Regions from separate parts of the Microbacterium sp. NPDC090281 genome, predicted to be linked through region 1. Evidence: predicted binding sites of a transcription regulator. Region 1 holds the regulator's gene; the other holds the start of a gene.

Region 1 (6,932 bases):
GAGCTCAAGCCGCTCGTGCCCTGATCTCCGGATCGTCTTCACGACGAAGAGGGTGCGCGTCCGTCGGACGCGCACCCTCTTCGCATCACCAGCGTCCGAGCGCCACAGAGAGGACGGCGATCGCTGCAGGCCCTGCCGTCGATGTGCGCAGCACCGTGGAGCCGAGCAGCACGCGCTCGGCTCCGGCGTCGGAGAGCATCGCGAGTTCGTGATCCGAGATGCCGCCTTCGGGACCGACCACCAGCACGATGTCACGACCGTCGGGCTCGAGCTCCGAAAGACGGGTCGGCGCGCTCGGATCAAGTAGCAGTACGCGCTGGGAGGCGGTCCGCGCGGCAAGCTCCGCCGTCGAAACGGGCGCCGAGACCGTAGGAACCCAGGCACGGTGCGCCTGTTTGGCCGCTTCGCGCACGATGCTCGCCCATCGCTCTCGACCCTTCACTGCTTTCGGGCCTTCCCAGCGCGACACGCTGCGGCTTGCCTGCCACGGCACGATCTCATCGACGCCGAGTTCGCACGCGGCCTGCACGGCGAGTTCATCGCGATCACCCTTCGCGAGCGCCTGGACCAGGACGATCCGCGGCGCTGGAGTGGGGTGATCGGTGCGCTCCGCGATACGGACCTCGACTCGAGTCGGCGACACCTCTTCGGCGACCCCCGTGAGCCACACCCCGGCGCCGTCTCCGACCGTGACCGCTTCGCCGACGCGGAGCCTCCGCACGACGGCCGCGTGCTTCGCCTCAGCACCGGTCAACGACACGACGTCGCCGACACCGGCGCCCGTCGACGACTCGACCAGGAAGTGCAGTGCCATGATCAGTGGCTGCGGAAGCGGTCGCGAAGCTTCGAGAAGAGTCCCTGTTGGAACTGCGCGAGCTCGGGCGCCGGCGACTTCGCCTTCTTCGCGAAGTCCTCGATCAGCGCGCGCTGCGCAGAGTCGAGCTTGGTGGGCGTCAGCACCTGCACGCCGACGCGCAGGTCGCCGCGCTGCGTTCCTCGCAGAGGTGTGATTCCGCGGCCCTTGATCGTGAGCACGTCACCAGACTGCACGCCGGGGCGGATCTCCAGGTCGACTTCGCCATCCAGTCCCTGGATCTTGGTCTCGGTGCCGAGGATCGCGTCGGTCATCGACACCTCGAGGGTGGCGAGCAGGTCGTCGCCATCTCGGCTGAACGCGGCGTGCGGATTCACCGTGACCTCGACGTACAGGTCGCCGTTCGGCCCGCCGGCCTTTCCGACCTCGCCCGAACCGGGCAGCTGCAGACGAAGCCCCGTCTCGACGCCGGCCGGGATGTCGAGCGATACCGTGCGGCGCGAACGTACGCGCCCCTGACCGCCGCAGGTACCGCAGGGGTAAGGGATCGTCGTGCCATAGCCTTCGCAGGTACCGCAGGGCTGCGAGGTGACGACGTTGCCGAGCAGGCTCCGCACCTGACGCTGCACGTGGCCGGAGCCGCCGCAGATGTCGCAGGTGACGGGCGACGTGCCCTCCTGGCAGCACGAGCCCTGACACGTCTCGCACAACACGGCGGTGTCGACGTCGATGTCACGGTGTGCGCCGAACACGACATCACCGAGGTCGAGCGTCACGCGAACGAGGGCATCTTGCCCGCGCTCTCGACGCGAACGCGGACGCGCGCCGCGCCCGCCGCCCTGCGAGGCTCCGAAGAAGGTCTCGAAGATGTCGCCGAAGCCACCGAACCCGCCGAAGTTGCCGGCGGCGCCGTCTCCGCCGCCCATGTCGTAGCGGCGACGCGATTCGTCGTCGCTGAGCACGTCGTACGCGTGGGTGACCAGCTTGAAGCGCTCGGAAGCGTCTTCTCCCGGGTTCACATCCGGGTGCAGCTGTCGCGCGAGGCGTCGATACGCCTTCTTGATCTCGTCGGTGGAAGCGTCTCGGGACACCCCGAGAACCTCATAATGGTCCGCCACAATCGCCCTTCTGCGTGTGTCTTGTCGGCGGCCGCCTCAGCGGCCGGCCTCGTCTTCGTCGAGCATCCGCGACAGGTAACGGGCCACGGCCCGTGCTGCTGCGAGGTTGCTCGGGTAGTCCATCCGTGTCGGGCCCATCACGCCGACTCGCGCCGTGCCGCTGGGCGCGGCGTAGTTGCTGGCGACGATCGATGCCTCACCGAGACCGAACGGGGCGTTCTCGGTGCCGATGCTGGCAGCGAGCCCGTGCTCATCCGTCACCATCTCGCTCATCAGCCGCAGGAGTGTGACCTGCTCTTCGATCGCCTCCAGAAGCGGATGGATGCTGCCGCGGAAGTCTTGCTCCCGACGCGCGAGGGTCGCGGCTCCCGCCATCACCAGCCGCTCCTGCCGGAAGCTGCCGAGCTCGTCCATGACGACGACCGCGACCGTGCGCAGGACGAGGTCCTGAGGCGTCTCCTCTGCAGCGAGCAGCGTCTGGAGTCGGTCGGAGGCGTCGCTGATGGCCTGCCCGGTGATCAACGCGGACAGCCGCCCGCGCAACACCGCAAGTGCTGCATCGTCGATCGCCTCGGAGACGACGGCCATGCGCTGCGACACTCCGCCCGCATCGGTCACCAGAACGATCAGGAGTCGATTCGGAGCCAGCGCCACGAGCTCGACGTGCGAGACATGGGCGCGGGCGAACGACGGGTACTGGGCGAGAGCGACCTGACCGGTCAGCTGCGTGAGCACTCTCACCGTGCGCACCATCAGGTCATCGAGGTCGGCGGGCTCGCCGAGAAACGACTCGATCGCCGTGCGCTGGGCGGTTGAAAGCGGCCGCAGCTGGGCGAGGTGGTTCACGAACACGCGGTAGCCCTTGTCGGTGGGCACACGGCCGGACGAGGTGTGCGGTGCGGTGATGAGCTCTTCGTCTTCGAGCAGAGCCATGTCGTTGCGGATCGTCGCGGCGGAGACGCCGAACGAATGCCGATCCACGATCGAGCGGCTGCCGACGGGCTCGTGGGTTTCGACGTAGTCCTGCACGATCGCTCGGAGAACCTGGAGTCCTCGCTCTGTGACCATCGCCCTTCCCTTCCGCTGGCACTCGGACGTTCAGAGTGCCAATCCTACCCCGTGCAGCTCGGGATTTTCCGTACCGCGGGCGCACGACCCTAGGATGACGCTCATGACCACCTCCTCCCAGGCCACCCTGTCCAGCGGCATCGTCCGCGGCACCGAGGAGGCCGGGATCGTCCGCTACCTCGGCATTGCGTATGCCCAGGCCCCGTTCGGGGAGAACCGGTTCCGCGCTCCGCAACCGGTCGTGGCCTGGGAGGGCGTGCGAGAGTCGACGCAGTTCGGTCCCACGCCGCCCCAGGTTCCGTACTCGGGTGCGATCGGCGAGCTCCTGGGCTCGGTGCACATCGACGGCGACGACATCCTCACGGCGAACGTCTGGGCCCCGGCAGAGGGATCCGGTGCGCCTGTCCTGCTGTGGATCCATGGCGGTGCGCTCGAACGCGGTACGGCGGCACTGCCGCTCTACGACGGCACGGTGTTCGCGAAAGCGGGCATCGTCTTCGTCTCCATCAACTATCGCCTGGGATCGGAGGGGTTCTCGGTGCTCGAAGGCGCGCCCCGCAATCTCGGCCTGCGCGATGCCGCCGCCGCGCTGGCGTGGGTGCATCAGGAGGTCGAGGCCTTCGGCGGCGATCCGGCACGGATAACGGTGATGGGCGAGTCCGCCGGCGGCGCGATCGTCGCCGGCCTCCTCGCCCGAGACGACTCTCGTCCGCTGGTCGCCCGAGCCATCATCGAGTCAGGCCCGCTCCAGGCACAGACCGCGAAGAAGGCAGGGCGCGTGACAGCGCAGCTCGCGAAGCGGCTCGGCGTGAGAGCCGACCGCGATTCATTCGTCGCCCTGACTCCCGAGCAACTGCTCGAGGCACGCAGGGCGCAGTCTGCGGGCTCGTCGCCCCTCGGCGGCGCCCCCGGCTTCCAGTTCGCGATCGACGAGGACAGCCTCCCGCGCTCTCCGCACGAGGTGCTTGGCGAGATCGACACCCCGCTGCTGATCGGCAGCAACACCGACGAGTATCGGCTCTGGTTCCCGCCCGAGGCGCTCGCCGGCATCAGCGAGCTGAAGCTGCAGGCGGCGCGCCTCCTCTCCCGGATCCCTCGTCGCGCGGTCACCGAGTACAGATCCGCGTTCCCGGGAGCGAGCACCGGCGAGGTGTTCGGGCAGCTCGTCACGGACATGATGCTGCGTGCGCCGCTGACCCGCGTGGCGGCCGCACGTCCGCACACGACCCACGTCTACGAGTTCGCGTGGCAGAGTCCGGTGCGAGATCTGCGGGCGGCTCACGCGCTCGAGCTCGGATTCGTGTTCGACGGGCTCCGTGACGAGGAGGCCGAGCGCATGGCGGGGCCCGATGCCCCGCAGCAGCTCGCAGTCGAGATGAACAAGGCCTGGATCGGTTTCATCACCGATGGCGATCCCGGATGGCCCGCCTTCGGGCCCGGCCGCACGACGCGTGTGTTCGACACGGAAAGCGCCACCGTCGCGCAGCGCCGCACAGCAGGACTGGACCTCCTACCCGGTTGATCCGGGCGGCAGCCGTCAGTCCGTCAGTTCCCGCACCACCGCGTCGGCGAGAAGGCGACCACGCAGGGTCAACTGAATACGGCCGTGGAGAGCGGCGACCGGGTCGACGAGGCCATCAGCCATGAGGCCGGCGACCCTGTTCCGGTTGGCGCTCGGCACGTCGTCGACGGCGATCCCTTCGCGGATCCGACTGAGCAGCAGAATGCGCTCGAGCGTCCTCGACTCGTCGTCAGGACGCTCCGTACCGGCTGCCGGTGACTCGAATGCCGCGAGCCGCTGCGCATACGCGGCGGGGTGCTTCACATTCCACCACCGCAGCCCCGCGACATGACTGTGCGCCCCCGGGCCGAAACCCCACCAGTCGCTCCCTCGCCAGTAGGCGAGGTTGTGCCGTGATCGCTGATCAGGCGTGCGCGCCCAGTTGCTGACCTCGTACCAGTCGAACCCGCCCTCAGCGAGGCGCGCGTCGGCGAGCTCGTACATGTCGGCCTGCAGGTCATCGTCCGGGGTCGGGACCTCGCCGCGGCGGATCTGTCTGGCAAGCTTCGTGCCGTCCTCGATGATGAGGGCGTAGGCGGAGATGTGATCCGGTTCGAGCGCGAGCGCCGCGTCGAGCGATGCCTCCCAGTCGGCGAGCGACTCCCCCGGTGCCCCGTAGATCAGGTCGACACTCACGGCGAGTCCCGCGTCTTTCGCCGCAGCGACGGCGGTGAGCACGTTCTCCGGACGGTGCGTACGATCGAGCGCGGCGAGCACGTGCGGAACGGCCGACTGCATGCCGACCGACATCCTCGTGACTCCGGCGTCGGCCAGCGTCCGCGCGACCGCAGGGGTCACGGTGTCGGGGTTGGCCTCGACCGTCACCTCTGCTCCCTCAGCCAGGCCGAAAGACGAAGTCGCGGCCTCGAGCATGCGTGCGAGATCGCCGGCGGGAAGGAGTGTCGGCGTTCCACCCCCGAAGAAGACGGTGTCCATCGGCCGCAGCGCGCCTGCGTCGTGCAGCACTCGATGAGCGAGTGCGATCTCGGAGATCAACGTCGACGCATAGTCTTCCTGCTTCGCACCGCGCAGCTCGGTCGACGTGTAGGTGTTGAAGTCGCAGTAGCCGCAGCGCACCGTGCAGAAAGGAATGTGCAGGTAGGCGGAGAACGGCACGCTCGTGTCGATCGGAAGGTCGGAGGGCAGATGCCCGTCCGTCGGCGCCGGATCTCCGAGGGGAAGCGGTCCTGCCATCAGAGGGGGGTCGCGTACAACGGCGAGATCGCCCGGAGGTATCGTGCGAAAAGCTCGCGACGGCGACGCTTCACGAGAGCCGGAACGGTGCGGTACAGCAGACCGTTGGGTGCGTCGAAGGCGCGAACCGTGAACCAGACCTCGTCGTTGTCTTCACGCCAGTCCACGTCGAAGGATTCCTCGCCGCTGACGACCGAACCGCCGACGGTCCCGAGCACGAAGCCGATGCGACGGGTCTCCTCGGTGACCGAGATCACACGGAGCTCGGAGTCGGCACGCATCCCGCCGACGCGGCCCCGGAGGTGAAGGGTCATCCCCGCGCCGACGAACGGCATGCCCTCCGCGTCGTAGCGTGGCTCGACATCGCGCTTGCTCGGCGCGATCGGATTGCCCTCCGCGTCGAAGCTCACACCCGCATAGGCCGGTCCGGGAGCAGGGCGCACGTCTTCGACCGAGAGGCCAGCGGCACGTTGCGCCGTCCAGGAGAGAAGCGCCTCGCCGGCGGTCTGGAACCGCTCGACGCCGCTGCCGATCCGCCAGGATTCCTCCGCCGGGGTACTGCGCTCCGGCGGGTACTGCATCAGATCGGGGGCGTGGGTCGCACCCACGGCCGCATAGTCCACCGTGTCGTCTCGGAAAGTCCCGCGCCGCATGAGATCCACCCTACTTCGCGTTGCCTGAGCGAACACCCCCACGCGCCGCAGGGCGTCACATCCCCGGGCGCGATCCGGTCCCGCTACTTCTTGTCCTTGCCCTCGACGTCACCGGAGAGCGCGGCGATGAACGCCTCCTGCGGGACCTCGACGCGGCCGACCATCTTCATGCGCTTCTTGCCCTCCTTCTGCTTCTCGAGGAGCTTGCGCTTACGCGTGATGTCACCGCCATAGCACTTGGCGAGCACGTCCTTGCGAATAGCCCGGATCGTCTCGCGGGCGATGATGCGTGCACCGATCGCCGCCTGGATCGGAACCTCGAACTGCTGGCGGGGAATGAGCTTGCGAAGGCGCTCGGCCATCATCGTGCCGTAGGCGTAAGCCTTGTCGCGATGCACGATGGAGCTGAACGCATCGACCTTCTCGCCCTGCAGGAGGATGTCGACCTTCACGAGGTCGGCCTCCTGCTGCCCCGAGGGCTCGTAGTCGAGCGAGGCATAACCCTGCGTCTTCGACTTCAGCTG
Region 2 (6,932 bases), on a different contig from region 1:
CGAGCGCCACGAGGATGACGGCGTCGTAGGCCTCAGCCGCGTAGGTGAAGTCCTTGACCTCGGGGTTGCCCTCACCGGTCCAGTAGGCCTGGAGCCGGTCGGTGAAGTCATCTGCGAGTGCCGGACCGGCCTTGGTTCCCTGCGCGCCTTCGAGCGAGACCGGGATCTCCGTGCCGTAGTCGGACAGGTTGCCGTCGACCATGTAGAACTTGTCGGCCGAGATGCCGGCGTTCACCAGCAGCGGCGCGATGGTCTTGAACTGGTCGAACGACACGATCGCGACAGCGTCGGGGTTCTGAGCCTTGATGGACTCGACCTGTGCGTCGAACTGCGCATCACCGACGTTGAACGAGACCGACTCGACGACCTCGCCACCGGTGCCCTCGAACGTCGACGTGATGGCGTCGTTCAGGCCGGTGCCGTAAGCGTCGTTCTGGTAGATGATCCCGAGCGTCTTGGCTCCGTCCTCGGCGATCAGGTTGCCGAGCACCTCACCCTGGAGCAGGTCGCTGGGGGCGGTACGGAAGTACAGGCCGTTGTCGTCCCACGTGGTGAAGTCGGGCGACGTGTTCGAGGCCGAGATCTGCAGGATCCCCGCACTCACGTTGCCGTCGAGGATGAGCTTGGAGACACCGGAAGCGGCGGCTCCGACGATGGCGGAGACGCCGGCACCCTGCAGCTTGGTGATCGAGGTCTCGTAGGCCTTGGTGTCTGTGTCGCCCTCGTCTTCGGCCGTCAGGTCGATGGTGACTCCGGCGGCAGCGTCGTTGACCTCCTGGACCGCGAGTCCGACACCGGACTCCATGGGCGGGCCGAGGAACGCCAGCGAACCCGTCTGCGGAAGCAGCGATCCGAGCTTGAGCGTCAGGTCGGCAGCTGGCTTGTCGCTGCCGCCGTTCTCCGAGCTCGGCGTGCTGCTGCAGCCGGCGATGACGATGGCGGATGCACTGATCAGTGCGATCCCGGCGAAGACCTTCGCTGTGCGCGAGCCCTTCAATGCGTTCATGATGCTCCCTTGCGTAACTGAACGTGGATTGTGACCACAATCGGGTGCTCTAACACTAGGCCGTGAGGTCTGCGCGCAGGGGTCGCAAGTATCTCGGTGCGTTAACGATCCGACACCGGGTTTCCGCGCTGATGAGCCTCGGGATCAGACCGCGGCGACCTGCGGGATCCTGCGCCCGCGACGCGCATTGAGCAGCAGATCGACGACGAAGACCGCGATCGCGATCCACACGATGATGAAGCCCGCCCAGCGCTCGGCCGGCATCGGCTCGTTCAAGACCAGGAGGCCGATGAGGAACTGCATCACCGGGGTGATGAACTGGATCATCCCGATCACGGTGAGGTTGATCCGGCGGGTGCCGGCTGCGAAGAGAAGAAGGGGCACGGCGGTCGCGACCCCGGCGAAGGCGAGCAGCAGGGCGTGCGTCCACCCGTTCGTTCCCATCGTGATTCCGGTGGTCTGTGCGACGACGATCAGTTGAACCACCGCGATCGGGATCAGCCAGAACGATTCGAGGGTCAGGCCGCTGACCGCGTCGACCGCGGGGCCGATCTTCTTCTTGATGAGCCCGTACACCCCGAAGGAGGCGGTCAGCGACAAGGCGATCCACGGGACGTCGCCGTACGCGACGACGATCACGACGACCGCGATCGCCGCGATCGCGATGGCCGCCCACTGCAGTCTGCGGATGCGTTCCTTCAGTACGAAGACTCCGAGCAGCACGGTCGTGATCGGGTTGATGAAGTAGCCCAGGCTCGTCTCGATCACGTTGCCGCTGAGTGTCCCGATCAGGAACACCTGCCAGTTGACGTAGATCAGGAGGCCTGCGAGCGCCGTCCACCCCAGCAGTCTCGGTTGGCGGAGGATCACCCCCAGCGCCGCCCAACCACGCATCACCGTGAGCAGCAGAAGACAGAAGACGAACGACAGCAGCACCCGCCACGCCACGACCTCCCAGGGCCCGGTCGGCAGCAGGAGGAGGAAGTAGAGGGGAAGCACACCCCAGAGGAGATAGGCGGCTCCGGCGTACGCGACTCCGGCTGTCTGGGTCGCACGGGTCGTCTCGGGAGTCACCGCACAACCCTATGCCCGCCCCGAGTGCTCGAACTTCCCGTGCGGTGGGCCCGGCGGAGTTTGGCAGAAAACGGATGGCCGCTGGCGGACGCAGAAGGGGGCTCGGATGCGATACGCATCCGAGCCCCCTTCGAGGACCATGGCCCTGACCCTTCGAGAAGGGCCGGAAGCCGGGTTCAGCAGATCAGCGGACGACGACCGCGAGGACGTCGCGAGCGGACAGGACGAGGTACTCGTCTGCGCCGAACTTCACCTCGGTGCCGCCGTACTTGCTGTACAGGACACGGTCGCCGACGGCGACGTCGATCGGAACGCGGTTGCCGTTGTCGTCGATGCGGCCGGGGCCGACAGCCACGACCTCGCCCTCCTGGGGCTTCTCCTTGGCAGTGTCGGGGATGACCAGGCCACTCGCGGTGGTCTGCTCGGCCTCGACCTGCTGGATGACGATGCGGTCCTCGAGCGGCTTGATGGAAACCGACACGGTCTACCTCTTCTTTCTTGACGCTGACACGAAAGACTTGTTCGCACTCTCAACCCGAGAGTGCTAATCCAGTCTAGGCGCTCCGCTGGCACTCATGCAATGCGAGTGCCAGTGCGCGCCTCGGTTCGACTCACCGAGCGGGGAATTAGGCTGAGGGCGTGGAGATGTCCGAGCTGCGTGCCCTGCTGACCCCCGCCGGTCTCGAGCTGCTCGATGCGGTCGGACCGATCGGATCGACCGCCGACGTCGCCAGGGCCGTCTCGCGGCTGCGCGCCGAGGGGCACTCCCCCGAACTGGTCTCCGCCGTCGTCGGGCAGGCTCATCTGCGTTCCAAAGCGGCGGCGAAGTTCGGACCGTTCGCGGCGCGGATGCTGTTCACCCGCGCGGGCCTCGAGCAGGCGACCAGGCTCGGCGTCGCCGCCCGGCATGCGCAGCGGATCCGCAGCGCGGGCCTCACCCGGGTCGCCGATCTGGGCTGCGGCATCGGGGGCGACTCCCTCGCCTTCACCGGAGCAGGACTCGACGTGCTGGCCGTCGACGCCGACGAGGTCACCGCAGCGATCGCCGCCTACAACCTGGCTCCGTTCGGGGACAGCGCGGTGGTGCGTCACGGTACCGCAGAAGACGCCCTGCCCGCATCGGAGAGCCCGAGCACCCGCGCGATCTGGATGGATCCGGCCCGACGCACATCCGGACACAGCGAGACCCGGCGCGTCTCCGCCGACGACTACTCGCCCTCGCTGGATTGGGCATTCGACGTCGCGGCCCGCCATCCGACCGGCATCAAGCTCGGACCAGCCCACGACCGCGACACGCTCCCCTCCGACGCCGAGGCACAGTGGGTCAGCGCCGACGGCAGCGTCGTCGAACTCGTCGTCTGGAGCGGTGTCCTCGCCAGAGAAGGAGTGCGCCGCTCGGCCCTCGTGATCCGCGACGACCGTTCGCACGAACTGACCGCGCCCGCAGACGCCACCGACGAACCGGTGCGCGAGCTCGGAGCCTTCCTGCACGAGCCGGACGGGGCCGTCATCCGCGCACGCCTGATCGGCGACGTGGCCAGGAGCCTCGACGCCGGGATGCTCGACGAGCACATCGCCTACCTGACATCGGACACGGCACTGACGAGCCCGTTCGTGCAGTCTTTCCGCGTGCGGGAGACCCTTCCGGCAAGCCCCAAGGCGATCAGTGCCGCACTGAAGGCGCACGGCATCGGACGCCTCGAGATCAAGAAGCGCGGGGTCGATGTGGACCCTGCGACGTTCCGCAAGAAGCTCGTGCTGCGCGGCGATGAGGAGGCGACGCTGATCCTCGCACGAGTGGGCGACAAGCGTCTGGCGATCCTCTCCGACCGGGTGCCGGCCGCAGGCTGATCAGCGCTCAGCCGCCCGTACCGCGCCCCGGTGGCTCGACCTCGATCGGATCACCGGGAGGGGCCTCCACGAGAACGGAATCCCCCGGAGTGACGCTGAGTTGCGCAGGCGCTGCGGTGACGACCAGGTACGGGGTCTGCCACCTCGTGAACCTCGCCTCGAGCATCGACGAACCGACCACCGCACCGTCGGCTACGCCGACGTCGTCGACCCGGGTCCCGATCCCGGACTCCAACGCCGCGGCGAGGGGCATGCACGTCGTCTGGTCACGGGCATCGACGATGAGGCACTTCTCGATATCGCCCTGCTCCGAGAACCGGTCGCCGATCCATACGGGCGCCGAACGGAAGTAGCCGAGGATCGCGATCGAGAAGGCGAATCCCTGGTCGGCAAGCTCTTCTGCACGAGCACGCTCCTCGCCAGCGAACTGTGAGGACGACGTGGGTGACATCGTCCATCGCTGCAGAGCGACCATGGGCTCACCCGCCGTCGAGACGAGCATCGTGGCACCCACACCCTCCATGCCGGAAGGGTCATCGTCCGAGTCGTCGCGTGCAATGGGGAACGACACGCTCAGTCCCCGCCCGACGTCACCGCCTCTGAGGCAGCTCGACTGCGATTGTTCGCCGACATCGAGGATCAGACACACGAAGGTGGCATCGTCTTTGGTGGCGTACCAGGCCAGGGCGTTCTCGTCGCGTGCGACTGCACGGAGCGAGCCGGGATCGAAGTCGGCCGCGGCGAGCACGTCACGGCGCTCCTGCTGCGCGGCCGTCAGCACGATACCGTCGGCGCGTGGCGCGAACAGCGCCCATCCGGTGATGACGCCGGTGGCGAGAAGCAGTACGGCGAGCACGGAGACGCCCACCCGATACTGCCGCAGGGCACGACGGATGGTGCTCCGTGCGTTCGACGTCGCCGGCATGGGATCAGCCGCCTGTGCGAACGCTTGCTCGTCATCCTCCCCCTGATCCGGGGCATCATCGTGCGGGGACTCCGGCCGCTCGTCTGCGGAATCCTCGCTCGACGATGGGGACTCCGCGGGCGTCGACAGCGATCGGCGCCGCTCTTCGAGTTCGCGCAGCCGCTTCATCTCGTGGTCCGCCATGAGGCCATCACGGCTGTAGGCCTTGCGCTGGAGCGCCCGCAGCTCGTCGGCGTCACTCTCTGCCAGCACCGTCGGCACCTCCCACACGCGTGACCATCAGAGAGGAGCTCCCGTTGCTCGCGGTCGGAAGCTCGAGGCGGGTGACGTCGCCGCTCTCCTCGTCGACCACGTTCAGCACCAGCGTGGCGCTCTGCTCCTGCATCGTGAGCGCGTCGGCGCAGACCCGCGGGAACTGCTCATCGGAGCCGTCGTAGATGAGGCAGGTCTGGAAGCCCTTGACCTCCATACCCGTCCACACCGGCACCTCACCGTCGTAGCCGATGACCCAGAGCGAGTTGATCTCGAACCCCTGCGCCGCGATCCGCTTCGCCTTCTCCGCCTCTTCGGCGTTCGCATACATCACACCGTTGGTGGTGCCGGGGCCGTATTCTTCCGTGCGGGCGGAGACGGCAGGTTCGCCGGATGCGGTGAACATCATCTGCACGTTGAGCTCACGTCTGACCTCGTCGCTCGATTCCAGAGTGACTGCTCCGAACAGACCCGTCTTCTCGACCGTCTCGGTGAGCTCGCAGTTGGGCAGCGCCGACGCGGATTTCGCCACGAGCAGGCACGTCCTCTCGCCGTCGTCTTTGGTCGCCGTCCAGATCACCGCTCCCTGCTCGACCGCGAGGGCGCGCAGGGATCCCTGGTCGTAGAGGTCTCCGGCAAGCAGAGCGCCCTGCCACTCCTGCTGTTGTGCGGACAGAGCGACCGGAGCAGGACCAGACCTGCCGAAGAGCATCCATCCGACCCCTGCACCGACCACCACCAACGCCGCGGCGACGAGCACGGCCGGGCGCCAGTGCGCGCGCAGCAGAGAGCGAACGGTCTCCACGGAATCGAGTGTGTCTCCCCCGGCTGTCGACGAACCGGCATCCGCGGCGGCGAACGACTCAGCGGCATCGTCCTGCCGATGCTCTGACTCAACGCCGCGGAGTTCGCCGGTCCCTTCGCCGCGCAGCCGTGCAGTGGTCGGCGACGACGCGACATCGAGCGGTGTCGCCGAGTCGAGCGGTGTCGTCGTGTCGGCGGACGCAGCGGTAGGCACGAACCGACGCCCCTCGAGGTCGTTCAGCCTGAGTGCTTCTGCCTCGGTGAGCGCCGCGTCCCGGCCATAGGCCCGCGCCTGCAGGGAGCGCAGTTCCTCGACCTCGTCGGCGCCCAGCATTCGCGTCAGCCGAGCCTCTCGAACTGCATGCCTGCCCAGACCAGCCACCCCAGGCTGTACACGGTCGCGCAGAGCCCGAGCACGAGGGCCCAGCGCGCGATCGCCCGGCTCTCGACGGGGCGACGCAGCGACATGATCGCGGCGATGACCGCGACGACGGCGACCGGGATCCCCCAGCCGACGAAGAACGAAGCTCCGAGTGCCACGATCGCGGCGAGCAGAGCCCACGGCGCGAGCCTGGTGTCATCGATCTGGGCGGCTCCCGTCGACGGCTCCCACTCGGTCTCGTCCGGAGCATCGATGTCGGGGCCGCTCGCCACCACCGGTTCGATGCCGACGGGGCCGGTCGGCAGCCTGGTGTAACCGTCGCGGCGGGCGCCGGGGAGTCGCGCCGCCCCTGCCGGGTGCTCGACCTCGCCGCTGGGGCGTTCGATGCGCGCCGACGGCGTCGTCGAGTCCTTGGCGTCGGCGAAACCTGGGGCGTCGCTCATGCCGGCACCGCCTCGGCGATCTGGATCTCGGTCACCGGGAGGGTCGAGTCCGCACCGAACGCCAGCGTCGATGGACGGCGGCCCGACGAGATCAACTCAGATGCGAGTGCCGCGATCATCGCGCCGTTGTCGGTGCACAACGACAACGGCGGGATGCGCACCGTGACACCCGCTGCTTCGGCTCGTTCGAGAGCG

The links. The regulator HrcA, encoded in region 1, represses chaperone genes, less so after heat shock. The targets are predictions, from matches to a motif close to TTNGCACTCGNNNNNNNCGAGTGCNAA.
Region 2: a site for HrcA is predicted at 2,647-2,673, ahead of groES (co-chaperone GroES). Genes of this name have one in related genera too.

The regions. Positions count from the first base shown of each region.
Region 1 is NZ_JBIVYH010000001.1:2,706,015-2,712,946, forward strand. Features, by position in the region: gene ACIQTX_RS13015 (glycine--tRNA ligase) at 1-24, shown strand, start outside; gene ACIQTX_RS13020 (16S rRNA (uracil(1498)-N(3))-methyltransferase) at 86-814, opposite strand; gene dnaJ (molecular chaperone DnaJ) at 817-1,932, opposite strand; gene hrcA (heat-inducible transcriptional repressor HrcA) at 1,969-3,000, opposite strand; gene ACIQTX_RS13035 (carboxylesterase/lipase family protein) at 3,104-4,522, shown strand; gene hemW (radical SAM family heme chaperone HemW) at 4,538-5,755, opposite strand; gene ACIQTX_RS13045 (DUF1990 family protein) at 5,755-6,408, opposite strand; gene lepA (translation elongation factor 4) at 6,492-6,932, opposite strand, start outside.
Region 2 is NZ_JBIVYH010000002.1:345,733-352,664, forward strand. Features, by position in the region: gene ACIQTX_RS15785 (ABC transporter substrate-binding protein) at 1-1,006, opposite strand, end outside; gene rarD (EamA family transporter RarD) at 1,151-2,080, opposite strand; gene groES (co-chaperone GroES) at 2,265-2,561, opposite strand; gene ACIQTX_RS15800 (SAM-dependent methyltransferase) at 2,726-3,931, shown strand; gene ACIQTX_RS15805 (hypothetical protein) at 3,939-5,108, opposite strand; gene ACIQTX_RS15810 (hypothetical protein) at 5,092-6,246, opposite strand; gene ACIQTX_RS15815 (hypothetical protein) at 6,252-6,737, opposite strand; gene tsaD (tRNA (adenosine(37)-N6)-threonylcarbamoyltransferase complex transferase subunit TsaD) at 6,734-6,932, opposite strand, start outside.